Regions from separate parts of the Fusibacter sp. QWL-12 genome, predicted to be linked through region 1. Evidence: riboswitches for the same ligand, from Rfam matches in the RefSeq annotation. Region 1 holds a riboswitch; the other holds the start of a gene.

What was found. Region 1 has a riboswitch for thiamine pyrophosphate ahead of thiT (energy-coupled thiamine transporter ThiT). Riboswitches for the same ligand answer to the same signal wherever they lie in the genome.
Region 2: another riboswitch for thiamine pyrophosphate. It lies ahead of cytX (putative hydroxymethylpyrimidine transporter CytX); the one in region 1 lies ahead of thiT (energy-coupled thiamine transporter ThiT).

What each region holds. Positions count from the first base shown of each region.
Region 1 covers NZ_CM178745.1:1,383,533-1,399,630, reverse strand. The annotation lists gene AC4PID_RS07085 (ATP-binding protein) at 1-1,834, shown strand, start outside; gene AC4PID_RS07080 (formate--tetrahydrofolate ligase) at 1,851-3,521, shown strand; gene AC4PID_RS07075 (CPBP family glutamic-type intramembrane protease) at 3,672-4,460, opposite strand; gene AC4PID_RS07070 (DUF554 domain-containing protein) at 4,997-5,683, shown strand; gene AC4PID_RS07065 (NCS2 family permease) at 6,069-7,370, shown strand; gene AC4PID_RS07060 (DNA glycosylase) at 7,516-8,487, shown strand; gene AC4PID_RS07055 (EAL and HDOD domain-containing protein) at 8,529-9,746, shown strand; gene AC4PID_RS07050 (co-chaperone GroES) at 9,899-10,156, shown strand; gene groL (chaperonin GroEL) at 10,299-11,930, shown strand; gene AC4PID_RS07040 (DUF503 family protein) at 12,205-12,489, shown strand; gene thiT (energy-coupled thiamine transporter ThiT) at 12,588-13,127, opposite strand; TPP riboswitch at 13,246-13,346, opposite strand; gene AC4PID_RS07030 (PilZ domain-containing protein) at 13,520-13,885, opposite strand; gene AC4PID_RS07025 (ABC transporter ATP-binding protein) at 14,469-16,098, opposite strand, start outside.
Region 2 covers NZ_CM178745.1:3,634,441-3,650,538, reverse strand. The annotation lists gene thiM (hydroxyethylthiazole kinase) at 1-869, opposite strand, end outside; gene cytX (putative hydroxymethylpyrimidine transporter CytX) at 888-2,102, opposite strand; TPP riboswitch at 2,243-2,345, opposite strand; gene AC4PID_RS17455 (MerR family transcriptional regulator) at 2,384-3,208, opposite strand; gene AC4PID_RS17450 (FAD-dependent oxidoreductase) at 3,376-5,328, shown strand; gene AC4PID_RS17445 (ABC transporter ATP-binding protein) at 5,711-6,670, shown strand; gene AC4PID_RS17440 (ABC transporter permease) at 6,667-7,485, shown strand; gene AC4PID_RS17435 (ABC transporter permease) at 7,487-8,269, shown strand; gene AC4PID_RS17430 (DUF2156 domain-containing protein) at 8,382-9,314, shown strand; gene AC4PID_RS17425 (beta-propeller domain-containing protein) at 9,397-11,664, opposite strand; gene AC4PID_RS17420 (DUF2705 family protein) at 11,886-12,680, opposite strand; gene AC4PID_RS17415 (ABC transporter permease) at 12,696-13,502, opposite strand; gene AC4PID_RS17410 (ABC transporter ATP-binding protein) at 13,512-14,390, opposite strand; gene AC4PID_RS17405 (adenylyltransferase/cytidyltransferase family protein) at 14,412-15,359, opposite strand; gene AC4PID_RS17400 (dihydrofolate reductase family protein) at 15,352-15,894, opposite strand; gene AC4PID_RS17395 (methyl-accepting chemotaxis protein) at 16,095-16,098, opposite strand, start outside.

The sequences.
Region 1 (16,098 bases):
GCCACTATTCGCTAAGCAAGTGCTAACGAAATTTTTCCCGGGATTTGATGAGTGGTCAGCTAGTCAGTCAATGGAAAATCCAGAAACCATTAACTCAGACTATTTAGAGAAGTTGACGATGAAATTGTTTGATCGCCTCCTGAAGAAAACGCGATTGGTCGTCTATGTAGATGACCTACAGTGGATGGACCCAATGAGCTTAAGGTTATTGCTTAGCTTGGTACATCATGTAGAGGGCTTCGTATTTGTTGCAACTGTAAGGAATGAGTTTTCGGAGACCTTAGATGATTTTATGGGTCAGCTTTATAAATATGATCGAATGCTGTTGATTTCTTTAGATCGCTTTTCGGAAGAAGAGTCATATGCCTTTATGGATTATTTGACCGATCGCCCGCTTAGCATCGATCAGAAAAAGCAAATCTATAATGAGTCTGAAGGGAATGCCTTCTTTATAGTAGAAGGTTCAGTTGCGATTCAGCAGGACCTAGCAGATCGCAGACATCGATTTAAGGGTATCCTCGATTCACGTTTTATCGGTCTGGAAGCACATGAAGTAAAGCTCATCAGCATGCTATCGATGTTTTTCGATGAACTTGACTTTGAATTGCTTTGTAAACTCTATATCACAGACGAAGATACGTTACTTGAAACCATTCAATCACTTAAGAGAAGATATTTGATTAAAGAGATTGAGGGAGAAACGAGCTTAAAGCTAAAGTTTACACATCATAAATTAAGGGAGCACGTCTACGGTCAAACACCTGCCACTAAAAAAAGGATCTTACACAATAGAATTGGTAGCCTTTTAGAAGAAGGGTTGACTGGGGATTCTAAGGACTTGCTACTTTATCAAAAACTGATTTATCATTACGAAAGTGCTGGCAATAACGTTAAGCATCTGACGTATTATCTTAAATATCTAAAAGCGTATTTCGATTTTAGCCATGAGCTTTATCCTGAAGTGAATTCTCAGGTTCAAGTGGTTATGGATCGACATCCAGAGGATTATTTTAAAGAGCTTGAGCTTATCTTTGATCGCATTGATGAAGATGCTGCAACTCTGACACTAAGAGGTCAGTTTATTCATATGAAGGCACGCTACTTTATAAGAAATGGTGCTTATGAAGAAGGGATGCATTTGGTAGATGAACTGATAAAGATTGCAAGTGAGAGTGGTGATGAGGAGCTTTTATTTAAGGCATATGTTCAGTGGTTCTATTACTTGATTCAGACGGAACACACACTGCAAATGCCTGAAGTAATTGAAAAGCTTTCTGAGTTACACCGATCTTTAAAAAATGATGCCGTTTTACTGAGATTGATGGGTATAAGTAGCTTGATGTCCGGGCGATATGAAGAGGCGAGAGTTTACTTTTCTGATTCTATTGTAGGATTTGAAAAGCTAGGCAAATCAGGTCGATATATGCTAAACATCGCAGCCGCTTATAACTATATATCTGAAGCTTTTAGAAGGCAAAATCGCCTTGAGGAAGCTTTGGCTGAAGTAGAACGTGCAATTGAGCTCTGCAAATTACAGAATATTATTAGAGGTGGTTCTATCTTTAATACAAATGCAGGGATTATCGCCTTCCAAATGGGAGAAGAGGCTTTGGCAAAACATTATTTTGAAGAAGCTCTTAAACATTTTGAAACCGTAGATACACTTTGGCGAAGAAGTGAAGCCGAAGGCTATCTAGGGGTTATATTAGTAAAAAACGGACATGAAGCAAGAGGGCGACATTATTTAGCTGAAGCTAAAAAACACGCTCATATCATGGGAACACCTGAAACGATCAAGTTAATAGAAAGTCTAGAAAACACATTAATTGGATAACTGAAAGGGGATTTTTATGAAAACGGATGTTCAAATTGCTCAAGAAGCTCAAAAGATGCACATTAGGGAAATTGCTAAAAAAGTTGGCGTTTCTGAAGACAGTCTTGAGCTATACGGTAACTACAAGGCGAAGGTTGATCTTGAGGTGCTTCAAAGTAAGAAAGATGCACCAAATGGCAAGTTAATCCTTGTAACCGCTATTAATCCAACTGCAGCTGGTGAAGGTAAAACAACTGTAAACGTTGGTCTTAGTATGGGACTTAACAAAATTGGCAAACTAACCTTTACTGCTCTAAGAGAACCATCACTTGGACCATGCTTCGGCGTTAAAGGTGGCGCTGCAGGCGGTGGTTATGCTCAAGTAGTTCCTATGGAGGACATCAATCTTCACTTTACTGGTGATATTCACGCAGTAACAACAGCTAATAACTTGTTATCTGCACTAATTGACAATCATTTACACCAAGGCAATCCTCTTGGCATCGATCCGAACAGAATCACTTGGCGTCGTGTTGTAGACATGAACGATAGAGCGCTTCGTAATATCGTCGTTGGCCTAGGTGGAAAAACAAACGGCGTTACAAGAGAAGATGGTTTCGATATCTCGGTTGCATCTGAAGTTATGGCAATTCTTTGTCTTGCAGATGATATTACAGATTTAAAAGCAAGACTTTCAAAGATGATCATCGGTTACACCTATGCAAACAAACCAGTAACTGCAGCGGATTTAGATGCAGTGGGCTCTATGGCGCTTTTATTAAAGGATGCAATAAAACCTAATTTAGTTCAAACATTAGAAAATACACCAGCATTTATCCACGGTGGACCATTTGCAAATATCGCGCATGGCTGTAACTCTGTTGTTGCGACTAAGACTGCACTCAAACTTGCAGATTATGTCGTTACAGAAGCGGGCTTCGGCGCTGACCTTGGAGCGGAAAAATTCTTTGATATCAAATGTCGTTTTGCTGGTCTTGAGCCAAGTGCAGCAGTTGTCGTTGCAACTGTAAGAGCGCTTAAAAAACACGGTGGTGTTGGCAAAAACGATCTTGGTGTTGAAAACTTAACGGCATTATCTGAAGGCTTTGAAAACTTAAAGCGTCATGTTGAAAACGTGCGTAAGTTTGGCGTACCAGCAGCTGTAGCGATCAATGAATTCCCAACAGACACGGCTGCAGAAGTAGAATTATTAAAATCAAAATGTGCTGAAATTGGTGTGGAAGTTGTCTTAACACAAGTTTGGGCAAAAGGTGGCGAAGGCGCAGTTGATCTTGCAAACAAAGTAGTAGAGATTGCAGAATCAGGCGTTGCTAAATTCAAACCACTTTATGAGCTTGACATGCCGATCGTTGAGAAAATTCAAACCATCGCTAGAGAAATCTACAGAGCAGATGGCGTTGAGTTTAGCTCAAAAGCACTTAAAAATATCAAGAAATTTGAAGAAGACGGCTTAGGCAACTTGCCGATCTGTATGGCAAAAACACAATATTCTTTCTCAGATGATCCAGATCTTTACGGCGCACCTACTGGCTTTAAAATCTCGATTAACGATGTAAAAGTATCTGCAGGCGCAGGCTTCATTATTCCGATGGCAGGCGATATCATGAGAATGCCTGGACTTCCAAAAGTGCCAGCTGCAAACAGAATTGATATCCTTGAAGATGGAGAAATCGTGGGATTATTCTAAGTTTGATTTACTTTCACAGATACGCAAAGTATAAAATGAAAGATTAACTTATAAAATATAAGAGCCTAAATACGAGTCGTGGAGAGCCCTTTGGCCAAGCCAACCGGGATCGGAGCGAGTCGTATTTAGGCTCTTTTTCTAACCTTAAAATTAATTCTGAGGTATTTCTTTTTTGTTTGCAAACTGTAGAACGATTACTGTGATTAGTAAAATGATAAAGTTGATCCATCGTCCAGTGTTGCTTTGCCAGTAAGGTAGAACGGCAGCGGTTGTGTTGGCGATTGCATGTAAGTAGATGATTAACCATAAACTCCCTTTTGATTTTTGATAAAGCCACGTATAAACAAAAGTGATCAAGGTATTTTGTAGCATAAATTGATAAATTGGCAGATTGGATTGCACTGTGTTTTCCATGAAGAATAAAGGAAGGTGCCATAAGCTCCATAAAGCACCGAGTAAAAGTGTTGTTTTAAATGGAGACATTAATTTGACCATTCTCGGATAGGCAAACCCACGCCATCCCAGTTCTTCACCGAATGCACCACCAATAAATAGAATTTGAAGAAAAACCAAAGGTACCATCCAAACAGGAGGCACATTTGTGGGGTTAAACCCTTGATCAAATACATAGGTCAAATAGTAAGATAATCCACCAGTAGCAAAAAAGTAGATGGGTATAGCGAATAACCATAGTTTATTAAACCTGAGTGAAAAACGTTTCTTTAAATGAGCTTTAAATTGATCGCCCAACGACCTTTTGAGCAATATTAAACCAACAATTGACGGTGTAAAACTTGCCATCATGCTAATAATAAGTAGAAAAACAGGTACTTGATAGTCCAAAGCGTTTAAAACTGAAGGTAACCACAACAACCAAGTAATTAAAAATGTTAATATAAAATATAGTCCGACTTCTTTGACGATCTTCTTTTGCTCCATAAGCCCCCCATTTTCTTTGAATGTTCACCTAAATGATAATACTTATCTATACATATACCTGACATTTATATAGTTGTAACACCTAATAAGGCTTTCTAACGAAATTCTAACCATTTATCTGTTTGATTCATAATTACCACCGTAGGCTTTGCCTCCCACACTAGTAGCGGAACACCATATGAATCAGTTTCACGTTAGCTGGACAGATGAGCGAGATATAAGAACACCGAAGAGACCTTTTGATTCATAATTACCACCGTAGGCTTTGCCCCCAACCTAGTAGCGGAACACCATATGAATCCGTTTCGCATTAGCTGGATAGATGAGCGAGATATAAGAACACCGGAGAATCCTTTAGTTCACTAACCGGATTCGGAGGTGTACTTATATCTCGCTCATCTGTCCAGCTACCCAGTAAAAAGATTCAAAAATTTCCGCTTGCTTATTCTCGCCGAACTTGATACCATAAGTAATAATATTTTCAACATTTTTCGTACATTAAAATATGCTACTATAATAAGTAAGAAGGTGAAGTTATGTTGGGAACGATTGTAAATGCCATAGCGATAATAGCAGGGAGTTTGATTGGACTTCTCGTTAAAGGTGGATTACCTGAGCGGATCAGCCAAACCGTTATGCAAGGCGTTGGACTATGTGTCGCATTAATAGGGGTGTCTGGTGCGCTTGAGGGTACGGATTACCTCATGAAAATTATATTGTTTATCGTGGCGGGCAGTTTGATTGGCGCATGGATTGACATTGAGCAAAAACTAGAAAAGTTAGGCGACCATTTGGAGAAAAGATTTTCAAAAAGTGGCTCTTCCTTTAGTAAAGGCTTTGTAACCGCAAGTCTTTTGTACTGTGTTGGTGCAATGGCGATTATGGGTTCTCTTGAAAGTGGTCTTAATGGCAATCATGAAATTCTTTTTGCAAAATCCATACTGGATGGGATTATCTCTATCGTACTAGCATCCACTTTGGGAATTGGCGTTGCGTTTTCAGCAGTGACTGTGTTTATCTACCAGGGTTCTATTACATTACTTGCAAGCGGACTAACCTCTATACTTACAGATGAAGTCGTCGTTCAGATGTCTGCAACTGGTGGTCTCTTAATTCTTGGTCTGGGCTTATCTATGGTACTTTCTACCAAGGTTAGAGTAGGGAATATGCTTCCTGCGGTGCTTTTACCAATGCTTTACGCTTTTGTCATGACGTTTTTATAAACCGAATAATAGAATAAGTGAAAGCTTAATTGTTTGTTGTTTTCTAAGTAAATGACTTAGAAGGCGGAATAATTAAGCTTTTTTTCATATTTACGAACAAAACAATGTTTTTATAGGGGGATTTGTGTGTGAATAGTGCGAATTTTATGAATTTGACAGGTGATTTTAAAACGAAAGTACGTATTCCCATAAATCGTTTAGAGAATATTAACAATACAAGTTGTCCTAAAAGCGGACAAAATCCGATTGTTTTGTAATTAAAATACAGTACAATTAACAAAAAGACGAAAAATACTTCAAAAATCGAAAATAATATTTGTGTTTTTACGAACGATTTGGTACAATCTATTTTGTAAGAACGAAATTATTGGAGGTTATATTTATTATGGAAAAAAACGTCGGTTTCTTTGAGAAAGTATTTAGACTCAAAGATCATGGTACAAATGTTAAGACAGAAGTTTTAGCTGGTCTTACAACTTTTATGACGATGGCATATATCTTAATCGTCAATCCACTTACTTTAAATGCAGCAGGTCTTGACATGGGCAAAGTGTTTACAGCGACTGCAGTTTCTTCTTTAGTTGCAACACTTGTTATGGGTCTTTTAGCTAACTTACCATTTGCACTTGCTCCTGGTATGGGTCTTAATGCATTCTTCGCGTACACTGTCGTACTTGGTATGGGTAAATCTCCAGAGTTCGCGTTAACAGCAGTATTTTTAGAAGGTCTTATCTTCATTTTATTATCATTCTTTAACGTACGTGAAGCGATCATCAACTCAATTCCACAAAACATTAAAAAAGCAATTTCTGTTGGTATTGGTCTTTTCATCGCATTCATCGGTCTTGTAAATGCTGGCATCGTAATCCAAGGTGGTGCAATTTTAACACTTGGCGATATTACTTCAGGTACAGCATTACTTGCTATCATTGGTTTAGTTATCGCAGGTATCTTACTTGCGTATAATGTAAAAGGTGCACTATTCATCGCAATTATCTTAACAACAATCATCGGTTACCCAATGGGTATCACAACATTCCCAGACAAAATAGCATCTATGCCTGCTGCACCTTATTTCTTTGATTTTGCTTGGAGCGATATTCTATCACTTGATATGTTCGTCGTATTATTTACATTCTTATTCGTAGATATCTTCGATACTGTTGGTACATTGGTTGGCGTTAGTACAAAAGCTGGCTTAATCAACGAAAAAGGCGAAGTGCCAAAAGCAAAACAAGCTCTTTTAGCAGATGCAATCGGTACAACTTTCGGCGCGATCCTTGGTACTTCTACAGTTACAACTTATGTTGAATCAGCTTCTGGGGTTTCTGAAGGTGGTAGAACTGGTTTAACTGCTGTTACAACTGCTGTATTCTTCGGTATTGCTTTATTATTCTCACCATTATTCATTATGATTCCTGGTGCTGCAACTGCTCCAGTTCTAATCTTAGTAGGTTTATTCATGATGAGCCCAGTAACTGAAATCAACTTCCACGATTTCACTGAAGCAATCCCAGCATTCTTAACCATCATTATGATGCCACTTTCATACTCAATCTCAGACGGTATCGTATTTGGTGTTATCTCTTATGTAGCATTAAAATTAGCAAGCAAAAAATTCAAGGATGTTACACCAGTTACACTTATTCTTGCAGTATTATTCATCCTTAAATTTATCTTCTTATAGGATTCATAAAGTCACTTAAATAGGACTTATAGGACGCTAGACTCAAAGCTTCACTTTTCGCTAAGATTAGTGAAGCTTTTTTGTTTTTAATGTGATTTTAAGCTATAATGATAATGTACGAATATTTGTAATTTAGAGGTTATCCATGCAAACTGACGGTCGTTTTCAAATTCCATATATAACAGAAATTACGATAGAAACCAGCGACTTTGATTTGGAGAAGACATTATTTTCAGGACAGGCTTTTAGATGGCAAAAGACCGATGACGCATATCGAGGCTTTATTGATCAAACCTTCGTGATTGCTTATGAAAAGACTTTATCTGATTCAAGTAAATTTGATGCTTCAGATGATTTGGTTGATCCAGATGATTTAACTGAACCGAAGGATAGAGAGCCTTTAAAAGAGGTGCAAAAACGAAGACGATTTGGATTTAAACTCTATGGTGAACGATTAACAGAGGAGCGTATTCGAACCTACTTTGACTTAAACAGAGATTACGCACCCATTTTGCGCGCCTTGTCTGAAAAAGATGAGCATCTAAATGCAGCAATTGCGTATGGAAAAGGCCTTCGCATCATGAAGCAGCCTGAGTTTGAAATGCTGATTACCTTTATTCTATCGAGCAACAACAACATCCCTAAAATCGCCATGACGGTTGAAGCATTATGTGAGAAATTCGGACGTTATCTCGGTGATTTTGAAGGAAAGTCACTCTATGGATTCCCAACGGTGATGGATCTAAAAAACGCCTCTGAGGACGATTTGAAGGTAAAGGCCATAGGCTATAGAGCTAAATCAGTTTATGAAACCGTAAAGACGATTGTTCACGGACAGATCGATCTCAGCACTGCATACACATTATCGCATGAGGATCGAATTAAATGGCTGGAACAATTTTATGGTGTAGGACTTAAGGTCGCAAGCTGTATCGCTCTCTTTGGCTATGCAGATGATACCGCTTTTCCAGTAGACACTTGGGTAAAAAAGGTGCTCGCTCAGCTATATGGCGTAGAGAAAGGGCATGAAGCATTTGTAAAACAGTATTTTGATGAACACCCAGGTATTGCACAACAGTACTTGTTTTATTATATAAGAGAGGCAAAGAATACTTAAAAGGGATTAGTTGATGCAGTCGCATTAACAGAGGGTACATTATGGAAGTTTTTTTGGCGAGGCAGCCAATATTTGACACGAGCTTAAAGGTTGTGGCATATGAGATTCTTTATAGGAGTGGCAATAAAAATACATACGACATTAGCATCAATGGGGACTTGGCAACGGCTTCTGTCGTAATAGATGCTCTTATCAACTTTGGTATAGGGCAGCTTGCAGGTGAAAAAGGCGTCTTTGTGAATTTTACTCGAAATTTACTTGTTGAGAATTTGCCATTTGTCTTTGAACCCGATCGATTAACAGTTGAAATTCTAGAAACCTTAGACGTCGATGAGCTATTAGTGGAAAAATGTCGCATTTTAAAAGAAAGAGGTTATACCATCGCACTGGATGACTTTACTGGTGACAATCGCTTTGATGATTTAATGCCCTATGTGGACATCATTAAGGTTGATTTCTTAGTATTACAGTCAGAAGGTAGACAGTATATCGCGGAGAAATATTTACCGTTAGGTGTAAAACTCCTCGCAGAAAAAGTGGAGACCAACGAGGACTATCTTGAAGCAGTCGATCTGGGCTATCACTTCTTTCAAGGTTACTTTTTTGAAAAACCGATTATCTGTAAGAGCAAGGGAATTAGTCACAGCTCGTTGAGGTATATGTCATTGCTCAACGAGACCATGAGTGAAGAACCAGATTTTAATCACTTAGCTGAAATCATCAAACAGGATTATAGCTTAACTTATAAACTGCTAAGGCTGATCAACTCGCCAGCTTTTTATACCGTTCAGGAGATTACCTCAGTTAATCATGCGCTGACACTTTTAGGACTTAACGAAATTCGAAAGTGGACGACCCTTATATTACTAAAGGATATTTCAGAGGATAAACCAGACGAACTGCTTAAGGTATCGCTTTCAAGAGCCTTGTTTGCAGAGAAGCTTTCCGTACTGTTTGGCATGGACAATCGTTCAACAGAAGCGTTTTTGCTTGGACTGTTCTCATTGATAGATACCGTTTTAGAAAAGCCGGTTTATGATATTATTGAGCCATTGCCACTTCATGATGATATTAAGTGTGCCATGATCGGTGGTAACAACACCTTCCATGAGATTTTAAGGCTGATCAAGCATTACGAACTCGGCAATTGGGACATTGTTATCGACATAGAGGAGCAAAACCATTTGTCCTCGGAGCGTGTAAATGACTACTATCTGGCAGCTGTATCTGAGGCGACCAATTTGTTTAACCAAATGTAAACGAACTGTGAATTTATTAGCACTCTATGCAAATGAGTGCTAAAAAATTGTTGATTTTTTGACCCCATTATATTAGAATAAGTCTAGAAATGCATTATTAAAAAATCGCCCATTGTGGCTGACCAAATACTCAAATCAATAGGAGGTAAAGAATGTTAAGACCATTGGGAAAAAGAGTGATTATTAAAAGATTAGAAGCAGAAGAAAAAACAGCAAGCGGTATCGTGTTACCGTCACAAGCAAAAGAGAAACCGCAAATGGCAGAAGTTGTAGCGGTGAGCAGTGAAGTTACGGATGTAAAAGTAGGCGATACGGTCGTATTTAAAAAATACGTTGGTACTGAAATCAAAGTAGATGGAGAAGAAGTGACAATTTGTGAATTGGCAGATATTTTAGCAGTTATGGAATAATGCATTTCGGAAATTAACATTATCTTAAATTATAGAGCTTTAAGTTAAAAATAGTAGTTTGACTACTAGAAAAAGTTTGGTTTTTAGTATTAAAAGTAATTGCATTTGAATTCAAAGTAAATTAAATCAACAGGAGGATATTATGGCAAAAGATATCATGTTTGGCGAAGATGTCAGAAAGAAATTAGAAGCTGGCGTAGACAAATTAGCGAATACGGTAAAAGTAACTTTAGGACCTAAAGGTAGAAATGTTATTTTAGATAAAAAATTTGGTGCACCACTGATTACAAATGATGGTGTAACGATTGCAAGAGAAATTGACCTTGAAGATCCATACGAAAACATGGGCGCTCAGCTTGTAAAAGAAGTTGCAACTAGAACCAACGATGTGGCTGGTGATGGTACTACAACAGCGACTTTACTTGCTCAAGCAATCATCAGAGAAGGCGTTAAAAACGTAGCGGCGGGTGCGAACCCTATGATCCTTAAAGGTGGTATCGAGAAAGCTGTGGCAGCTGCTGTAGAAGTGATTAAAAGCGAAAGCGTATTAATCGTTAATAAAAAGGATATCGCTGACGTAGCGTCAATTTCGGCTGCTGACAGAAACATCGGAGAATTAATCTCTGAAGCGATGGAGCGTGTAGGTAAAGATGGCGTTATCACAGTAGAAGAATCTAAGACTTTCGGAACACAGCTTGAAGTGGTTGAAGGTATGGAGTTTGATAGAGGATTCGTATCTCACTACATGGTAACTGATGCTGAAAAAATGGAAGCGCTTTTAGACAACCCATATATCTTAATTACAGATAAAAAAATCAACAACATTCAAGAAATTCTACCATTACTTGAGCAAATCGTACAAAGTGGTGGCAAGCTATTAATCATCGCTGAAGACATTGAGGGTGAAGCACTTACAACTTTAATCCTCAATAAGCTTAGAGGTACTTTTGAGTGTATCGCAGTTAAAGCACCAGGCTTTGGTGATAGAAGAAAAGCGATGCTTCAAGATATCGCAATCTTAACTGGTGGCACAGTAATTACTGAAGAGCTAGGCTACGAGCTTAAGTCAGCTTCTCTTGATATGCTTGGTAGAGCAAAATCAGTTAAAATCAATAAAGACAATACGACCATCATCGACGGTATGGGTGAAAAAGCATTAATCGATGAGCGTGTAAGACAAATAAAAGTTCAAATGGAAGAAACAACTTCTGAATTTGATAAAGAAAAACTTCAAGAACGCCTTGCTAAAATCGCAGGCGGTGTTGCAGTGATCCAAGTTGGTGCAGCGACAGAAGTTGAAATGAAAGAAAAGAAACTTAGAATTGAAGACGCACTTAACGCAACTAGAGCAGCAGTTGAAGAAGGTATCGTTCCTGGTGGTGGTACTGCTCTTATTGGCGCTATCGCAGCTGTAAATGCTTTAATTGAAACATTAGAAGGCGACGAAAAAACAGGTGCACTTATCATCGCAAGAGCACTTGAAGAACCAGTTAGACAAATCGCAATCAACGCTGGTCTTGAAGGATCAGTTGTCGTTGAAAAAGTGAAAAACGCTACAGCAGGTATCGGCTTCGACGCACTAAAAGGTGAGTACGTAGACATGATCAAAGCGGGTATCGTTGACCCAACTAAAGTGACACGTTCAGCACTTCAAAACGCAGCTTCTATTTCAGCGATGTTCTTAACCACTGAAGCAGCAGTAGTAGATGTTAAGTCAGAAAATGACATGGCAGCTATGGCTGGTGGCATGGGCGGTATGGGCGGCATGATGTAATCAAATATTAAATCAAACATTAAAACAAACATTAAAACAAAACGCTTTCATTCTCTATGGGTGAAAGCGTTTTTTTTTGAAGAACATTCTCCTTATGTCACAATCGTTTTTACTAGCCACAATCCCCCTTGTGGTAAAATATGTGAACTTGATGCCCGATGATTTAAACTTGTACATGTAGCGGTATAGAGTATGATAGACTTGAGGGGAAATATTCCGTCAAAATGAAATGCTAAAAAGTAAAATCAACATGAAAAGTTAAAGGGGTGATTCTGTGGTACAGATCGGCTATATCAAGTTAAACCTTTCAGCAAACTGGATTAACTCCCTGAAGGATAGAAGACAAGTGGCTCAAAAGCTGAGGGATAAAATAAAAAATGACTTTAACGCTTCTGTGAAATTGATTTATCCTGAGAGTATTAGAACGTTTGAGCTTTATGTTGTCTTGCTTTCTGATACATCAGACTATATCTTTCAGGTGTCAGATCAAATTGAAGCGACAGCTCAAACGCACTATGATCTAAATGTGACGATGGAGGTTGATGTTAATCAATGGTAAAAAAAGCAACCTCAGCGCTGTTCATACACTGAGGTTGCTTTTTTAGGTTGGCTATTTCATTAAAGTATTTTAATTACATTTAATACAGTTTTACAAAGTTATTTAAGCTGATCCACTGGTTTTCTTAAAAGTAAGAACACAGCAAGTGAAATGATAAGCTCAGGTAACATATATGAACCATTGTAGATCATAGAATAGTAGATTGGGTTCATTCCTTCTGGTGCATATGCTGCAAAGAAGATAAATCCAGATAAAAAGTGAGCGATAAAACGCATACTAAGTGCTACTACCGCACCTAAAACCACATTTGATAAAGCGCTGCCTTTTTTAGCGAAAAAGCCAAATAGACCGATGAAGCCAAATGCAAGTGGGTAGTCAAGAATGACTGAAAGTGGGTGAGCTGCATACGGTTCGATGATGAACTGTAAAAGGCCATAGATTGCACCGACAAATAAGCCTTGTGCACCGCCCCATCTGTAAGCAAATACCATGATAGGCACCATGCTTGCTGCAGTAACAGAACCACCGTTAACCCAAAGTGGCGTTTGGATTTTCAAGTAGCTTAAAACAGTTGCGATGGCGATCATCATTGCGCCTTCGACGAGCATTTTAGTTGAAATGCTTGATTTTCTTTCCATGAAAGATACCTCCATTTAAATAGTCCGCTTGGTTTTGCGGGATCTAAATGATTCTTGGGTGTCAAATGAAATCTAAAAAACAAAAGACCATGCTTGGGGAATCCAAACATGGTCAAAATTTTCATTCTTCCACACTTTCCTCCGCTAGCTCTAACTAGTTCAGGTTCAAAGGGTTACGCTTTTGCGCTCTCAGCCATGAGGGCACCCCTAGGTGAATCATTTCTTAAGTTGTATTACAGGGATAGCATAGCACATTATGAGGCAAAAATCAATTCTGAGTGGTGGGAATTTAAGATATGAATGGAAACTGTGGCAGATCACACTACCTTCTCCTAATCCGGTTGGCTGGCCAAAGGATTCTCCGAAGGTAGTGTGATCTGCCACAGTTTATCTTACATATGCGTTAAATTTTGGTGGATGGTGATTTCTTTTTCTTTACTAATAATTTGCTGTAAGTGTCTGAAGAGCATATTGTTGTGACCGATTATTTCTAATCCGTATCGATGAAAAATGCCGTTTGTGTTATGCCATACGATCTTGGTCATAACGCGATAGGGATAATCTTCTATGTACAGTGTGAATTCTAAAATTGAGGCTTCAAGTCCAGCTTTTTTAGTTAAAACCCCCATACCGCCCAATGAAATATCGTAAACCTCAAAGGTATAAGGCTCTTCTAATATCGTCAGCTCTCCCTTTGAATCATAAAGACGATAAACCTCGATCTTACTTCTAAAAAAGACTCTCTCATGTACTCTCATGTGGAAATACCCCTGAATTAGAAATGTATGTATTATACCCTAATATTATAGGTGTAAAATTTATAAATAGAAATACAAACTATGTGAGTTTTCAATATATAAAGAAAACTTCATAAATCTACGTAAATCCTTTGGCTCACAGGCCGGATTCGAAGGGGAGAGATTTAAATGCATTTTAATTTATTTTAATTCATATCTCTTTATCCTCCCAAGAAGCGCATTAAACCCTTTTCCCTTTTCATTTTAAAACATATCATCACTAAACTTAGATACTATGACATAAAAAAAGAGTTGTAAATCAATCCACGCAGAATCCTTTGGCTTACGGGCCGGATTCGAAGGGGGGTTATTTAATCTCTTTTTTCAATTCATATCTCTTTAACCTCCCAAGAAGCGCATTTAATCCCTTATCTCTTTAAAACATATCATCTGTAAACTTAGATACTATGACATAAAAAAAGAATTGTAAATCTAACCACGTAGAATCCTTTGGCTAGCCAACCGGATTCGAAGGGGATAGATTTAAATTCTTTTTTAATTCATATCCTAATTACCACATCAATATCTTCAAAGGTAAAAGGGTTTAAATCCCTTCCCCCTCACTGTACTGCAGCCTATAAAGGTCATAATACATGCCCTTATGTGCAAGTAGTTCTTGATGTCTGCCCATCTCTTTGATTTCACCTTTACTCATCACTATGATCTTGTCGGCGTGTTGTATGGTGGAGAGGCGGTGCGCCACGATAAGGGTGGTGCGACCCTGTATGATTTTGTTGATCGCATCTTGGATGAGCAGCTCGGTCTCTGTATCGATGTTAGAGGTTGCTTCATCTAGGATGAGGATGCCGGGCTCGAACACTAAGGCACGGGCGAACGAGAGCAGCTGGCGCTGTCCAGCGGACAGCGTGGCACCGCGCTCGACTACGGGCTCGTCATAGCCTTTTGGTAGTCTTGAGATAAAGCGGTCGGCATTGACATAGGTTGCCACCTCTTTGATCTGTGCATCGGTGATGTCGTTGTTGTAGAGTCTAATATTGCCCTTGATATCGCCTGAGAATAAGAAGACGTCCTGTAGCACGATGCCGATGTGCTTTCTAAGTGCCATTTTGTCGATGTGTCTAATATCCACACCATCTACTGTGATGCGGCCCTTTTGAATGTCGTAAAAACGATTGAGGAGACTGATGATCGTCGTCTTACCAGAGCCTGTCGCACCGACAAGGGCGATGGATTCACCTTTAGCCGCTTTAAAGCTGACACCTTTAAGGACATAGTCTTCTTCGGTTTTAGGTTCCTTCATATAGCTGAACCATACATCTTCAAATGCGATTTCACCCTTAAACTCTCCCACAGGGAAAGGTAGAGGCATCTGAGGATCAGGAACAGCTGTTTTTTCATCCAATAGCATGAAGATGCGCTCTGCACTTGCCATAGAAGACTGAAGGATGTTGAACTTTTCACTTAAGTCCATGATGGGTCTAAAAAATTGCTGTGTATAGGTGATGAATGCCACAAGAACCCCTAGTTCTACGGTCTTGCTCATCGCATCCCCGCCACCAAACCAAAGGAGTAAAGCAAGTGAAACGGAGTAAGCCAAGTTCATAGTCGGTCGAAAGATCGCATAGACGTGTGTCTCTTCGATCGAGCTCTTTAAAAAGTCCGAGTTGATGTGATCAAAATCATCGTAGATGCCTTTTTCCTTGTTGAAGATTTGGATGATTTTCATACCGTTGATGTTTTCGGCTAGAGTTGCATTGATTCTCGCAAGCTTAACCTTAACCGCCCTTTGTACCTCTCTCGCCCTTTTTCTGAAGATAGAAGCTGCGATGATGACAAATGGCATGGTGCTAAAGCAGATTAAAGTCAGCTTGATATCGATAGAAATCATGACCACCACGATGCCGAAAAGCAAGGTGAAGTCCTTGATCGAGGTGACGAGCACGTTGGTAAACATCTCGTTGATGTTTTCCATATCGTTGCTGACACGAGTTACCAAACGCCCAACTGGGTTTTTATCGAAAAAGCTAAGGCTCATGTTTTGAATGTGGTTAAAGAGCTCCTCACGCATACTGTAGACGATTTTCTGGCTGGCATAGTTTAAAAGATACGTATGGCCAAAAGAACAGAAAAAGCTGAGTAGCAAGATGATGCCCACCGTGATGGACAATGTAAAGATTTGATCCTTATTATGTGCCTTCACCTGCTGGATAAAA
Region 2 (16,098 bases), 1.7 Mb from region 1:
ATGGTTTCAGTACCCATTAAGTCGATTAAGCGTGTGCGCATACTTGATGTACCTAGTTTGTGTTGCTCGCAATAGGCATTTGCTTTTTCCCCTGAAATCCCCATCATCGCCACGGCACAAACACTTGCCTCGAGCATTTGGTCTGGATTTGCACTGATAAATGCGCCTAAGACGCTACTTAGCATACAACCAGTACCCGTAATATTTTTCATATTCTGATGCCCATTTTTAATGGTATAAGCCGTCTGACCATCTGTAATCACATCGATTCTACCCGTTACAACTAATATGGTTGCAAGTGATCTAGCGATCTCACCAAGTAGCGCTAAGTTTTGTTCCAAATTATCCTCTGAAATTGCATCGAGATCATTGGCATCAACCCCTTGGGTTTTCATATGTGACGCAGTGAGTGATTTTACTTCTGAGATGTTGCCTCGAATGGCAGTGATGTTTAACGCATCTAGTAAGCCTCTTGCAGTATCTGTTCTAAGGTTAGATGCACCTGAACCTACTGGATCAAGGACGATTGGATGCTTTAGCTCTGTCGCTGTCTTTCCCGCAAGGTACATGGACGCAATCGTTCTTGCATTCAATGTCCCAATGTTGATGACCAGCGCGTTACAGATACTTGTAATTTCAGATACCTCTGCTTGATCGTCAGACATGATTGGCGAAGCGCCTATTGATAAGAGAATGTTTGCACAATCATTTACGGTTACGTAGTTGGTGATGTTGTGTACTAAAGGATGCTTAAGTCTAACGTTTGTCATAGGTGTAAGTAGTTCGGTCAATTGTACCCCTGATATATTTTCTTTAGTTACGTTGATTGTCGTATGAGCTGAGTTTGTATTTGTATTTGAATGATCCATTATTAATCTCCTTTGAATTTATTTTATAGACTTTTTATTCTGAATCGGACTTATTATCAACTTTATCGCCATTAAAATTAACATGATCGGCAAACTGTTACCAATAGGCGTATCTAGTTTTAAGAAGTACTGATATAGACCTGCACCAAACGCCCAAAGAATCAAGTTCTGAATGCTATAAAGATCGCTCCCACCTCTTCTTTTAAGCAAAAAGTAATCCGTTAGTAAGATGGCAAACATAGGTGCAAAAGCTGATCCAATTAAATAAAGAAAGCTCTCATAGTATGTGGTTGGAATCATAATCGCTAAAAGAGCACCAATACCGCAGATGATGAGTGCCACGGTTTTCTCGTTTGCTTTTTTTAGTGTGATAAAGCTAATCGCACCAGAATAAACATCTAAAAATGTCGTTGTAACAGTTGAAAGCGAAATAACTAGAAGCGCTAAAACAGGTAATCCAGCTGCAGTTAAGAGTTCACCGATATCACTTGTCCCAGCATATAGCGCAGCGCCAAGGCCGATGGCATACATAAAAATACTCCCTACGGTATAGCCGAATGCACTTGCGATTGGACCTGATTTTTTTGAGCTTGCATACTGCGTATAGTCAGAAATTAAAGGCAGCCATGAAAGTGGCATAATAATACTGAGTTCAAGTGCCAAACCAAAGGAGAGCGTTTCCTCTGAGAGCATTGGTGTTACACCACCGGAAAAAGCTTTAAAGCCTAGATAGATGCTCACTAAAAAAAGTCCTGTAACTGCAATAAGATTAAGCTTTTTTAGTCGATCAAACCCAATGCCGATCCAAATCGCTATTAAAATGGCGATAAATAGACAAAGTAGAATTTGAAGCGTTGAACCATTTGATGTAATAAAAGTCAGTGTGGGCATTGCTGTCAGTACACCGCCAAGTGCACTTGCACCGCTACTGATCATTACCGCTGTCCAACCAATGAGTTGAACCACATTGAGGATTGCGAATAGTGGTAAGCCGTATTTTCCAAAGCTGAGTTTAGATGACTCGATTGCTGCAAGGTTTTCATGTGCGCCGATGGCACCTGCGAGCCATAAGATGCCACCACCAATTAGGTGTCCTATAATGATAGCGAGAAGTGCTTTTCCAAGTCCAAGTGGTGCAAGTAATGCGCCTGTAAGGATTTCAGCGAGAGAAACTGCTGCTCCAAACCAAAGGATGCTTAGATTAAAGTTAGATAGTGATGCTTTGTGTGTCATTCTTCCTCCTTTTACGGGAAAGGAAGAAACGGTTAAATTTCGTCAGATACTAGATGTAACCAAACAGCTGTATGTCTAGCTGCTTACATGTAAGTCTGAGACAACATAAAAGGGTGCACCCAAAACTAGGTGCACCCATTCAATCATTCATGTCGCTTCCCTACGTTGGCATTATCCAAATCAGGTACGGTCGAAACTCTCAGTTTCCTCTCAGCCCATATATGAGCTCCCGAATTATTAAATTCGCCTTATTATAGCATGTGGTTCTATTTTATGACAAGTTAATCTTCTGTAGGATTTACTTGATAATAGATCTCTAATAGTGTAAACCTTTCATTGTTCTCTACATAGTTGCCTAAAATTCTACCCCATAATAGATTCCTAGAGCCGTAACCAAACTGATCAGTATAGCTTGCGAATCGTTTGATAATTGCACTAAAGTCAAAATTAGTTTGATTCGATAGAGCGTACATTTTGAGCGTATCTGAGGCAGGTATCACGTCAAATGAATCGATGTTTTTATTAGGATAGGCATGTAGCATTTCTTCTGTGATGGCGATTCCCCAATCAAAATGTGAAGGATCATCTGAGCTCAGCTTAAAGCTATAACTAACTTCAGGCAGCTGACTCATCCAAAAGGCGATGTCTTCAACTTCATCAATTAACAGGTTTTCATCGGTCTGAATCATACGATAGAGTACACCTTGTGTCACTTTTTCAGGCTCAAAAGGAATGTTAGGCAGGTTAAAATCAGAAAGCTTATAGATCTGAGAAGAGCCGATAATGCGATTAAGTTTCTGTAAATGCTTTTGAACTTGCTCTAGTCTTTTGAGTTCAGATGTGATGTGATCGACTTGATTTTGTAAAGTCGTTTGGTAGTCGCTTTTCTCGATGCCCAGTGAAAGCTTTGCAGCTTGATCCAACGGAAAATCAAGACTTCTGTACCTTCTGCAAGATAGGAGCTCCCTCACATCGAAGTCATCATAATATCGATAGCCATTGTTTTCGTCCTTTTTGGGCTCGACGACACCATACTTCTCGTAAAGACGTAAGGTATCTGGGGTTAAGCCAATTTTTTCAGAAAATGCTTTAATTGTGTATTTCATACTTGCCTCCTCGTTTATTTTAGCGAAGAGTTTAATGAATTTCAATGCAATATGAGAAAGAAAAAAATAATTTGTTAAATTCTTGACATTGGTGTTACACCAAGGTTTATTCTATGAAAAAGACGGCCGTCTAAGAGGATATGTTAAATTTATATCAGGAGGATATTGTGAAAACGTTAAGCAAAAAGGGGTTAATCGTACTTTTAAGTTTGATGCTCGTGTTGGGCTCACTTAGTGGTTGTGCAAATGACGCTACACCTACGACTGAAGCGTCTACGACAGCAGAGACAACTGTCGCTGAAGGTGGCGTTCACTATAACGCAGGTACTTACACAGGAAAAGCGGAAGGAAAAGAAGGTGTCATCGAAGTTTCGGTTACCTTCTCTGAAGATAAAATTGAATCGATTGAAATCGTTAGTCAAACAGAAACAGCGGGTATCGGTGCTGAGGCGATTGAAAGATTAAAATCAGATATTGTTGCTTATCAATCATTAGGATTAGATGCAGTGTCTGGGGCTTCTGAAACCAGTGAAGCTTTATTAATGGCAGTTTCAGAAGCTGTAAAAGCTGCTGGTGGTGATGTTGACGCTTTAAAAGCGGTTGCTATTGAAAAAAGCAATGCTGGTGTGACAGAGACCTTAGAAGCGGATATCGTCGTTATCGGTGCTGGTGCATCTGGCGTTTCAGCTGCAGTTTCAGCTGCGGATGAAGGCAAAAAAGTAATATTAGTTGAAAAAACAGCTACAGTTGGTGGCGCGAGTAACCTTTCTTGGGCAGGTAAGTTCTACAACTCCTCTGCTTCAGTAGCGGCGGGCTTAAACATCGCTGTTGAAGATGAGATAGCAAACTGGATCGTCAACAATCACTGGCGCGTAGATGCTTCTGCAATTCGTCAATATGTGGTTAAATCTGGCGAAACCTATGACTGGTTAAATGAAAAAGGTTATACAACGACGTTTATTAATTTCTTTGGTGAACCGCTTCACATGTTACCGGCATATGAAACGCGTCAAGGACTTTTAAGAAATATGATCAGTGACTCTGTTGAAGCAAACGGCGGACAGTTATTAACCGAAACGACAGGTAAATCATTGGTAACAGATGCTAATGGCAACATCACAGGTGCAATCTGTGAAAAAGCAGATGGTACAGTTTTAGAAATCAAAGCAAATGCAGTAATCCTTGCTACTGGTGGATATGCTGCTAATGCTGAAATGGTTAAAGAATTATTTGGATTTGAAGGTGTTAACGGTGGTTTGGGTCAAAACGTTGGTGAAGGCTTAGAGATGGCTTGGGCAATCGGAGCAAAAGTACCAGATAATATCGGTGGTCAAATGCTTCACCAAACCTTAGCATCTGCAACGGCTGATCTTAAAAAGTCATATGAAAGCTTTGAAGCAAGCTACCCATTAATGTTAACTTACCTCCCTACTTTTATGAATGTTGGCCCATCAGGTGCAAGATTTAGAGATGAAGCAGCGACGTTAACAGCAGTCGCAGCAGCTAATACTAGTGCTTTCAACGGACCATATCACTATGTTATCGTATCGAAATCTCAAATTGATGCATTAATTGCTTCAGGTATGACCGGTGTAGGCGCAACGAGATTACCAGGTATGCCACCTGAGTTTTATGCAGATTTTGCTGCTCAATTTACACTCGACACACCATGGGCAGATGCTTATGCTGTGTTTGATCAAATGGTTGCAAACGGCGATGGTTTCAAAGGTGATACCCCAGAAGCTTTAGCTGAAAATGCAGGAATGGATGCTGAAGTATTCACAGCGGCATTTAATCAATACCAAGAAGCGATCAGCACAGGCGTTGATACTGCTTTTGGTAAATCAACAGACTACCTTTTATCTATGGGTGAAACAGGTCCTTACTATGCAATCAAAGCAGAAATCAACAACCTCGGTTCAGTTGGTGGCTTACTCGTCAACTCTAGATTCCAAGTACTAAATGACAACAGAATCCCAATCAAAGGTCTGTATGCAGTTGGTTTAGAATCAGAAGGCGTCTTATTCAATGACACTTACGTTGGAAACGGCGTCGGCATCGGCTACTCATTCACATCAGGCAGATTAGGCGGCACCTTCGCTGCAGAAGATTTAAAATAGTCTTATAGCAATAGCATAATAAAACAATAAATAAAAACCTCCAATTAAGCGGATCTAATTAAGCATTTAATTAGTACCTCTATTTGGAGGTTTTTTTAGTTTGGTTCAATTTATTTATTTATAATTAATGATAAGGTTTTAATATATTTTGTGAATTCATTATAGATATTCATATGCCGTAGCTGATAGATAAAATAACTTTCGGAGGAGGCTCCGCAGTTAGGATGCATTGGCGAGCAATAATCGAAGATTACGACCAGCCCTCCAGAGAAAGTTATTTTATCTATCAGCTACATTTTATTATCTAAACTTGCATGAACAAACCCTCAGTGATATAATAAAAATCCTTTCGACAAAACTAAATATTATCTTAGGAGGCACAATGATTGAAATTGAAAATCTTTCAAAAGCATTTCGAGTTGCCAAACGCAAGAACGGATCTCTACTTCGGCGCGAGCACGAAACCGTTCATGCGTTAACAGATGTATCGTTCAAGGTGAATTCTGGCGAAATCGTCGGTTACATCGGACCCAATGGTGCCGGTAAATCCACCACTATCAAAATCATGAGCGGTATTCTGGTTCCAAGTTCAGGGAAATGCCAAATCCTTGGTTTGACACCATGGAAGTCCCGTATCAAGCACGTCCAAAATATCGGTGTGGTATTTGGACAGCGTACACAGCTATGGTGGGATGTCCCTGTACTGGATTCATTTAATCTCTTGAAGGACATCTACAAGATGTCACCTACAAGCTACAAACGTTCATTGGATGAACTGGTGAGCACCTTGTCATTAGAATCACTACTACACGTGCCTGTCAGACAACTCAGTCTCGGTCAAAGAATGAGATGTGAAATTGCGGCAGCACTTCTCCACGAACCCAAAATCCTTTTTTTAGACGAACCCACTATTGGACTGGATGCGGTATCTAAAATCGCAGTCCGTCAAACCATTAAGAAAATTAACCAAGAACGGGGTGTCACCGTCATACTTACGACACATGATATGAGTGATATTGAAGCGTTAGCGGATCGTATCCTACTGATCGGAAAAGGTCAAAAGCTATACGATGGTGCACTTGACACCTTGAAAGCCCAATATCTTAAAGAAAAGCGAATCGCCGTTGATTTTGACGAAGCGAGTGATTTTTCATGCCCTGAAGGTACGACACTCATTCAAAAATCAAATGAACGTGCACTCCTAACCATCGACCTTTCAAAAACAAGTGTTCCAGCTGTCATCCACCAACTGACAAATCAATTGATGATCAAAGACATCACTGTGGAAAATCAAGCGATAGAAGAAATGATCGTCGCACTTTATAAGGAGATGGCGATATGAAAAAGTTACGCTCATCCTATCAAGCAGCTATCTTTAAGCTAAGGCTGGCACAGGGTCTGACCTATCGCACGGCTGCAGCTGCAGGTGTGGCGACACAGTTTTTTTGGGGCATGATATTAATCATGATGTTCACTGCTTTTTACGGTAATCAAACATCTGTTGACGGCTTTACAAAATCACAGCTGACTACCTATATATGGCTACAACAGGCATTTTTGGTCTTTATCGCACTTTGGATTCGCGATTTAGAGCTGTTCGAGCTTATCAGAACAGGCAACATCGCATACGAATTGTGCAGGCCGATTAACCTCTATAGTTTTTGGTACACTAAGCTTCTGTCTTCGAGGTTCGCAAGCGCTGCTTTAAGATGCTTGCCCATTTTGGTGTTCGCTTACTTCTTTCCAAAGCCATATGGACTTGAGTTACCTGACTCTTTCACTGCCCTTTTACTTTTTATCGTCGCATTGGTTTTAGGGGTAATGATCAATGTAGCGATATCGATGTTTATCTATATCTCTGTATTTATAACACTTTCACCGATTGGATCACTCCTCATCTTTAGCGTTGTAGGTGAGTTTTTTTCTGGTATGGTAATTCCGATCCCACTTATGCCAGACACCTTACAAAAGGTATTGATGTGTCTACCCTTCAGATATACTGGGGATCTTCCATTTAGAATCTACTCAGGAAATGTAGGCATCACTGATGCGGTGATTGGCATATGCATTCAAATCTTCTGGCTGCTTTTCTTGCCGCTCCTTGGTAATTTTCTACTCAACAAGGCACTCAAGCACCTTGTTGTTCAGGGGGGTTAATATGAGACTCTATTTACATTACGTCAAGATGGGCATCAAATCGCAGATGGTTTACAAACTGTCCTTTTTTCTCTTGTGCATCGGTCAGTTTTTCGTTCCCTTTTTCGTCTTTATCGGTATGTTTCTTCTTTTTGATCGGTTTGAAAACTTGCAAGGCTGGTCTTTTACAGAGGTTGCCCTTCTTTACGGAATCACCCATATGGCATTTGCACTTGCTGAGGCATCTGTCAGAGGCTTTGATTCCTTTCCAAACTTAGTTAAGTCTGGTGACTTTGACCGCTTATTACTGCGTCCGGTGAGCACACCGCTACAGGTACTGGGCTGGAAGTTTGAATTTACACGCATCGGAAGATTGCTACAAGGGGTTTTGATTTTTACATGGGCACTTTCAAAAATTGGATTGCACTGGACACTGTTAAAAGTCATCTGCATCTCAGGGATGCTAATTGGTGGCATCTTTATCTTTTCAGGATTATTTATCATTTTCGCCACGGTGGCATTCTGGACCATAGAAGGACTGGAAATCGCTAATATCTTTACAGATGGTGGTAGAGAGCTATCGCAGTATCCACTTTCCATCTATGCGAAAAGTGTAAGGCGATTTTTTACATTTGTTGTCCCGTTTGCAGTTGTCAATGTCATACCTTTGAGTTATCTTCTTGAAAAACCAGGTTATCAAAGTAGTTTTTATGCTTTTATGCCCTACATTGGTATGTTTTTTATCATCCCTGCTCTCTTCTTCTGGCAGTTCGGTGTTAAACATTATAAATCTACGGGGTCATAATTAAAATGAGAAAGCAATTGTAATCGACTTAAGATTACAATTGCTTTTTTGTACACGAAATATTAGTCAATTAATTATAATTCGTGGGTATAAAACCTTTGAGGTGAAAAATATGATGAATGATATAAACGAACTTATTAAACCCTATGATCCAGCACTTTATGAAGATTATATAAAATACTACGAAAACTATACCTCGAAGGTGCATGATTTAAACCTAACCAATCTAGATATATGGCATGAAAGTCATGAACTACACACCTTAGAACTTGGTGGTTATCTCTATTTTATTTATCATCCTGATAACGTCTTTGAAAGAATGATATCTGAACCGGTTGGTAATTATTCAGACTTAATAGCTCTGAAGGATAGCGTCACTGCACTTCTATCCCTACTAAGAGCAGAAAATAATACAATAAGATTTAGACGTGTTAGTGAGTCGTTTAAAGATCAGCTTGAATCTTTTGGCTATCCCCTCAATATCACTACATCCGAAGATTATTATGATTACTGTTATGATTTAGAAAAGCTAGCAACGCTTTCTGGTAATGCCTATCATAAAAAGAAAAATCATTTGAATCAATTTAGAAAGTATTATGTGGATCGATACAGAATTGAAACCATTACTCCTGAATCTTCAAACGATGCACTTACCGTTGCTCAAAACTGGTGTACGGCAAACGGCTGTGGTGACACCTACGATCTTTGCTATGAGTTTGCAGGGATTAAAAACGTCTTAACACATTGGGAAAGCTATGCGACAAAGGGCTTAATTGGAAGTCTTATCTATGTAGATGATCGTCCAGTGGCGATGTCTTTTGGAGAACGGATACAAAATGACACTTTTTTATGTCATATTGAGAAAGCAGATGCGGATGTTACAGGGGCTTATACCGCAATTAACCATGCCTTGGTCAATCAAGTTTTAGGTCAAGCAAGTGTCGTTAACCGTGAACAAGACATGGGAAAAGAAGGAATTCGTAAGGCAAAACAATCCTACCACCCCATAGAATTGGTTAAGAAATTTGACGTTTTGGTTGAATAAAAAGAACAATTAATATAATAGTAATGGGTTATAATCAATCGATATCGATTGGCTATAACCCATTAATTCTTTATGAACTAATTTAATAAATCATAAATTCTATTTCTTGCATTGTTTTTATATCATGACTCTTAATACCATAATTTGAAACCGTATAAATTTTATTACCAGACCAAATTATGCGACTTACAGACTTAGACGTGTCATACCAATAAAGAGAACTATCCTCAATTTCTTTTTGAGTTAAATGAGAGGACTTACCGAGTAAAATAAAGCCTACTTCTGGGTTGATAATGTAAACATACGCACCCTGAAAAACAAATTTATTATCATAATAATCACCTTCGTAAAGTGTTACAGGTAATGCAAATAAGTTTTTTTCATAAGAAAATAAGAGTGACTTGTGGTTGTTGAGCACTTCTGTATAACTATAGCTTGAACCAAGGGTAATTTTACTTTTTTCTACTGGATTAGAAACATCTGAGACATCAAACAGTGCAATCTTAATACCTCCTAACATCTGACCATTTCCAGTATCGATCATTTCTCTTCCAAATCCAATCACAGAATTTTCACCATATGGATGAAGATAGTCACTGTAACCAGGTATTTTTAAAAATCCCAATACTGTTGGTTCTGAGGCATCTTTTAAATCAATAACATAAAACGGATCTACCTGTCTAAACGTTACAAGATAAGCGCGGTCTCCTGCAAATCGAGCGGAATAGATACGTTCTCCAGGTGCTAGGCCCTCTAGTTTTCCTGTTAAATGCATCTTTGAGTCAAAAACATAGATGTTGTTTTGTGAATTATCAAACCATGTTTCTCCAGATGTCGTCGCAACCCTGTATTGATCATTATAAGCATCAATGGAAAACTGATTGAGGATATTTCCTGGTACGGTACCTTTACTACTATATTGAAAAGTGCCGTTACTTAACTCAAATTTATATAGATCTGTAAATCTCAAATTGACAGGTGCGAAATAATCATAAATCATCTGATATTTGTATTGATAGCGTTCCATAGCAATGATCATTGTGTTTGAACTTGCATATACGGTTGAACTATTACCTAGAAAAACATTTATATCTGGACTTTTATCTAAAACATCTAAGTCAAATCCAAGAGTTATTAATAAGCTCCTTTCAATTGAATCAGGGAAATACTTTAGTTCATCAAGACCCACGGTTATTGTTTTTACTTCATCTTTTCCATTTCCTATTATTGTATCAGTGAAATTTGGAATTGGGTTATCAATAGTATAGTTGTAGGTAGTCATCCAAGCATTTTGAACCATATAAAGTTTGCCATCGGTTACTCTTGAAGTGAATAAATTACCTTCATTATCAAAAGTTCTAATTAAGTTTGGGTCAGTAGGATCTGATATATCATAGAATAAAACAGAATTTAAAATGGTGCTTGGATATTGAACCGGAGGTATATCATAGAGATAAAAATCTGGATCATCTATCAAATCGTCTGTTGATGGTGTTGTGGGTGGATATTCAATAGCATATGATATTTCCTTCCGAGCGATAACGATGAGCATATTCTTATAAAGATAAAATTCTGATGCTCTTAAATTATCATCAAACATAATTGTTGATATTACTTTCATTTGTTCACCAGAAATATCTGTAATTTTAATATCTTGGCCCCTTAACTGGTAAATAAGATTGCCATTGGTTTTAATTATATCTGATTCATCGACGCCATTTACCTGGACATTAGTATCGCTATGATCTGGCTCTGCTACTGGGGCTAAATCTGCGAGTGGCTCATCTATAGATTCTAAAGGCATTTCTTCGATAACATAATCATTTGATGGAGGAACATAATATTGTGTGTACTTTTCTGCATATTCAAATAATAAGCGCAGTTTTTCATTTGAATCTACAGTGGGTAAATTATTTGTATAAGTAAGGGGTTTAAAACCACTTTTTATTGAAATTAATCTTTTAACTGGATCCCATGAAACTTCATTTCCAAATGCTTCTGATACAAATTTTAATGGTACAAGCGTTCTCCCATTTTTTATCTGCCCGGGGACATCGAGTGCGATCAATTCGCCATTAATATTACCAAAATTTTCATCAAGTTTTATTGAGACACTTATTTCTTCGTTATAGGCAGTTGCAATTCGTAAATAGTTATTCCAACTTATATTCAGACCAAGTGCTTCAAAAATTGATTTGAAAGGTACAAGTGCTCTACCATCTTCAATTTGAGGTGCAACTTCAAGTTGTAAAGGTTTGCCATCAATCTCAATTTGAATGTCATTTTCAGAATAGCTTGGTACACAAACCAAAATGAAAAACAGCATTAAAATGATGATTTTTTTATACATCCATTCTCACTCCTTTCTTTAAGCAAAAAAGACAACCCAACATGGTTGTCAATCTATTAGTTTGAATGCCTCGTTATATGTATTGTGTAACCATGAAGCTTATATACCCATACTTTACAAAAGCCTTTCAAGTTTTCGACTTGTGATTAATATCAAGAGGTCTAAGTTATTCATCAAAAATTTATGATAATAAAAAAAACAGCCCGAAGGCCGTTTTCTAACTATATTTTTATATCTCGCTTTGGATAGACAATAAAGGCAGTTATCATCGAAACGATGACGATACCACCTGAAATGATGAGATAGGTCGTGTCTAAGCTACCTTCTTTTAATATTTTCTGTGCTTCAAAGTACTTAAACGGTGTTAAGTACTTCATAAAATCTAGCTTGTCGCTTAATGCCATAATGACATTGACGAGGTATAAGATAAAAACAAGCACTGCTGAGAGTTTTCCGCTACTTTTATATCGCTTTAAGACACTCGCCATGAGATAACCTATTGATAAGAATATCAGCATGATGATGAAACAAGAAACCGTAATCTGAGTTAAGAATTTGAAAAACACTTGATCGAGATCATAGGGTTGCATCGCTGCTGTAGTTGCAGCAAAAATAACCAATGATAGGAAGACGGTATTGATAAGTGCTGCAAGCCACTTTATAAATAGTAGCTTCCTTCTGGAAACTGGTAAAGTAAGTAGATATTCTGCAGTTTTATCTCTCTCCTCTTTTGCTATAATGCCATTCCCGAGCAGTACAGCGTAAACACCAACCATGATATAGAAGTAAAGTGCCACCAAACTAATATAGCCTGTTGTGGTGGTTAAGTTGGCGTTCTCCATAGAAAATGCCTTGAGCATCCCTTCTGGCATGGCGTCGAGAACATCGCTCATCTCTGGATTATCATAATACGCAGAAAACTCAGAGGTCATCATAAAAATTAAGACGATAAAGACCACACTCCAGATGAGCAATGTTTTAAATTGTGCTTTAATTTCCCATTTTAATATGTGCATACTTTGCCCCTTTGTTTATACAGAATGAATGTCTTTGGTCAAATACGTTTTGTAGGAAACGACAATTGAAACGACAACGATGATAAAGTACATCATAAAGTAATTAGAATTAAGTTCCCCATTTTCTAGGATATAATTGGGTTCAAAATAATGAAATGGAATCAGTCCACTCACCCATTTGCCACCGACGATGGTTTGAACACTATTCACGATGTAAAGGCCAAAGCACAAACCAAGTGATAAGCTAAGCACGGACTTCACCTTTTTAAGAAGTGTTGAAATAAACAAGCTCAGTGATAAAAATAAAAGTGATAGTGGTAATAATGTTAAAAGTAATAGAACCATACGCTCTTGGTCATAAGGGTGTCCGTTTCTGAACGCCTCTACTGAAATCAACGATGCTCCAATTGCGATACCACTGGATATGATCATGATGATAACGGATGCTAAGAACTTAGAGATATAAATTTCGCTTCTAGACACCGGTTTGGTCATTAAATAATCTGCAGTCAGCTCTCTTTCTTCAACGGATAGGATAGAAAATCCATAATTGGAGGCTTGGATAGCAAGCATGAGCTGAAGAAAGACAAACACAAATGAAAAGTAGCCTGGAACCGTCGCAAGTGATAATTGACCACCCATTCCAAATGCCTGTAGAAGCTCTTTTGGATAGTTCTCTAGCATCTTATCGACAAGTGCTACGTCGTCACCAAATGTAGGATAAAACATCATAAGTAAAGCTGCTAAGATGACTAATGAGATACCCCAAATAATGAGTGATTTCAAATGCAGCTTAATCTCGTATTTTAAAATATTTAACATCAGTGCCTCCTAGCGATAATAATGCATGAAGATTTCTTCAAGCGTCGGTTCTTCTATTAGAACGTCTTTGAGGCTATTTTGACTGACGAGATGCGTTAATTGATTGATATCTCCTTTATAGAAAAATTTAAGTTCGCGATCAACATGATGAATATTGGTTACTCCTTGAAGGTTGATAAACTGATCTGATGGGATCTGATTGCCTTTTAGTGTTACTTTCTTGTAGTTGTCCTCTCTCATGGACTTGATATCATCCACTTTTATAATTTGACCATCTTTTATGATCGCAACTCGATTACAGAGACTTTGAACCTCTGCTAAAATATGTGATGAGAAAAAGACACTCGCACCATTTTGATTTTCTTGCTTGATGATATCGAAGAATTTTTGCTGCATTAAGGGGTCGAGACCACTCGTAGGTTCATCAAGTACGATCAGTTTAGGTGAATGCATGAGTCCTTGTACGATACCAACTTTTTTCTTGTTACCATAGGAAAGATCCTCAATTCTCTTTTTAAGGTCCAGCTCCATGATTTCTGCAAGCTCGCGCATTTTAACTTTAGAATTTTTATTTTTGAAAAAGCCTGCGGTATAATTCAGTAAATCGATGACCTTCATCTTATCATAGTAGAAAACCTCAGATGGCAAATAACCTATTTCCTGACGTATTTCTGGTCCAGACATAAAGCAGTCTTTACCAAAAATTTTCGCCGTACCAGAGTCTGGATATAGCAGTCCAAGCATGGTTCTAATTGTTGTAGACTTTCCAGCGCCATTTGGGCCGATAAAACCAAAGATCTCGCCTTCCTTTACATCCAAAGAGACTTGTTCAATGCCTCTTGATTTTCCGTAGTATTTTGTAAGTTGATTTAGCTCGATTACGTTCATATGCTCCCCCAATTGTGTATTCTATAGTTCTATGGTTAATGGGTTGGTAAACTTTTTATAGAGTTTCAGGATATTATCGACTTTGACCAATTGATTTTCCATATTCCCAACCAACGCGATATAAGGTAAATTGCGCATCTGAAACTCACCTATCAATTTACGATTTTCTATGGTATCTTCACTCATCACGATGAAAACTACATCCGGTTGTAACATATGGTCCGCTTGTATGCTTAAGAATTCGGGATGATCCACATGATGCTTTTGACGATAGATTAAATTAAGCTCGTACAGTCCAGCTTGTATAAGTAAAAACTGATTGGCGTCGCTGGTTTTTGTTTTTATTTCTGTCGCTACTTTATTTAAGCCTAATCCGATATCTTCTATCTTAAAATCATCATCATATGGTGTGACCAACTCAGTTTGGTAGATTTCACTTAGCTTCTTAACCAAGTTAAATGTCATTTCGCGGTCATAACCTAAAAAAGCGACTTTTGTGATGAAGTCATTATAAACTGCTGGTGGTACAAAGTTACGATTTGCAAAAGGATTGTTTCTAATATCGGTACCAGTTACGTGAATTTCTTTACGGTCAATGTCTACGATTCTATTTTCAGCGTTTAATGCATGACTCATTCTAAAGCCATAAGCTTCACTTGAAAAGAAAACATCTATTTTTTGCCCGGCCAACAACTCTATGATAAAATCCACATGCTTTTGTTGTATTTCATCTGTCCAGCCGATATCGGTAGGGACATGCCACCCTTCTATAACGGTTACTTCTGGATATTGCATTCTGATCCAGTTAGCTCTAACGGTTAATGGAATGTGCGTGTGTTTGGGCGCGTCGTATACGATAACTATGAGTTTTTCTACTTCTTTAAGTGATGATTCTATAAGAAATTGATGTCCATTGTGAAAGGGTGCAAATTTTCCAACGGTTAAGCCTGTTTTAAAAGGTTTAGACATGGTGGTTCTCCTTTCTATCATATGTGAGCTGTACCAATCCTGTCTGAAAGGATTCTACTTTGACGAGATTTAAAACTTGATCCATGGATTTTTCTTTAAATAATCTAACGCCTTCACCTATAAAGGTTGGAATTACAGAAATGATCCATCTGTCAATCAGGTCCATTTTATGAAGTGTATTCACTAGCTCAGCACCGCCATCTACGAAAACATCACCCTCCAAAGTTTTTAACCTTTGAATCAGTGCATTGAGGTCTCCGTTATAAAAGTAAGGGCCATCGCTTGTAGTCTTCTCTTTCGATGTAATAATATAGCAAGGCACATCCTGATGTGGAAAAGGTATACCGAAGGACATGACTTTTTCATAAGTTTTTCTGCCCATTAGTACAGAGCCGACTGTTGTTAGAAATTGATGATACCCGTAATCTTCGCCTTCCTTTTCAACGAGTGATAAGAATGCTAAATCTCCATCGGGTTTTGCGATAAAACCGTCTAATGACATTGCAATATATACGACAACTTTTGATTGTGCCATAAAGCCTCCTGTAAATATAATTGAAAAACTGTCCTTTTATACTTACCCTATTATAACTTCTACATTCACTGATAAAATCCTTTAATTAAAATCTTTGGAAATAGTGTTTATAGATATTACTAAAAGTAAGAATGTGGCAAATAAAAAAGAGACGACGTCCATCTAATTAAAGATTAATGTCATCTCTTTGAAAGTCTAAATTAT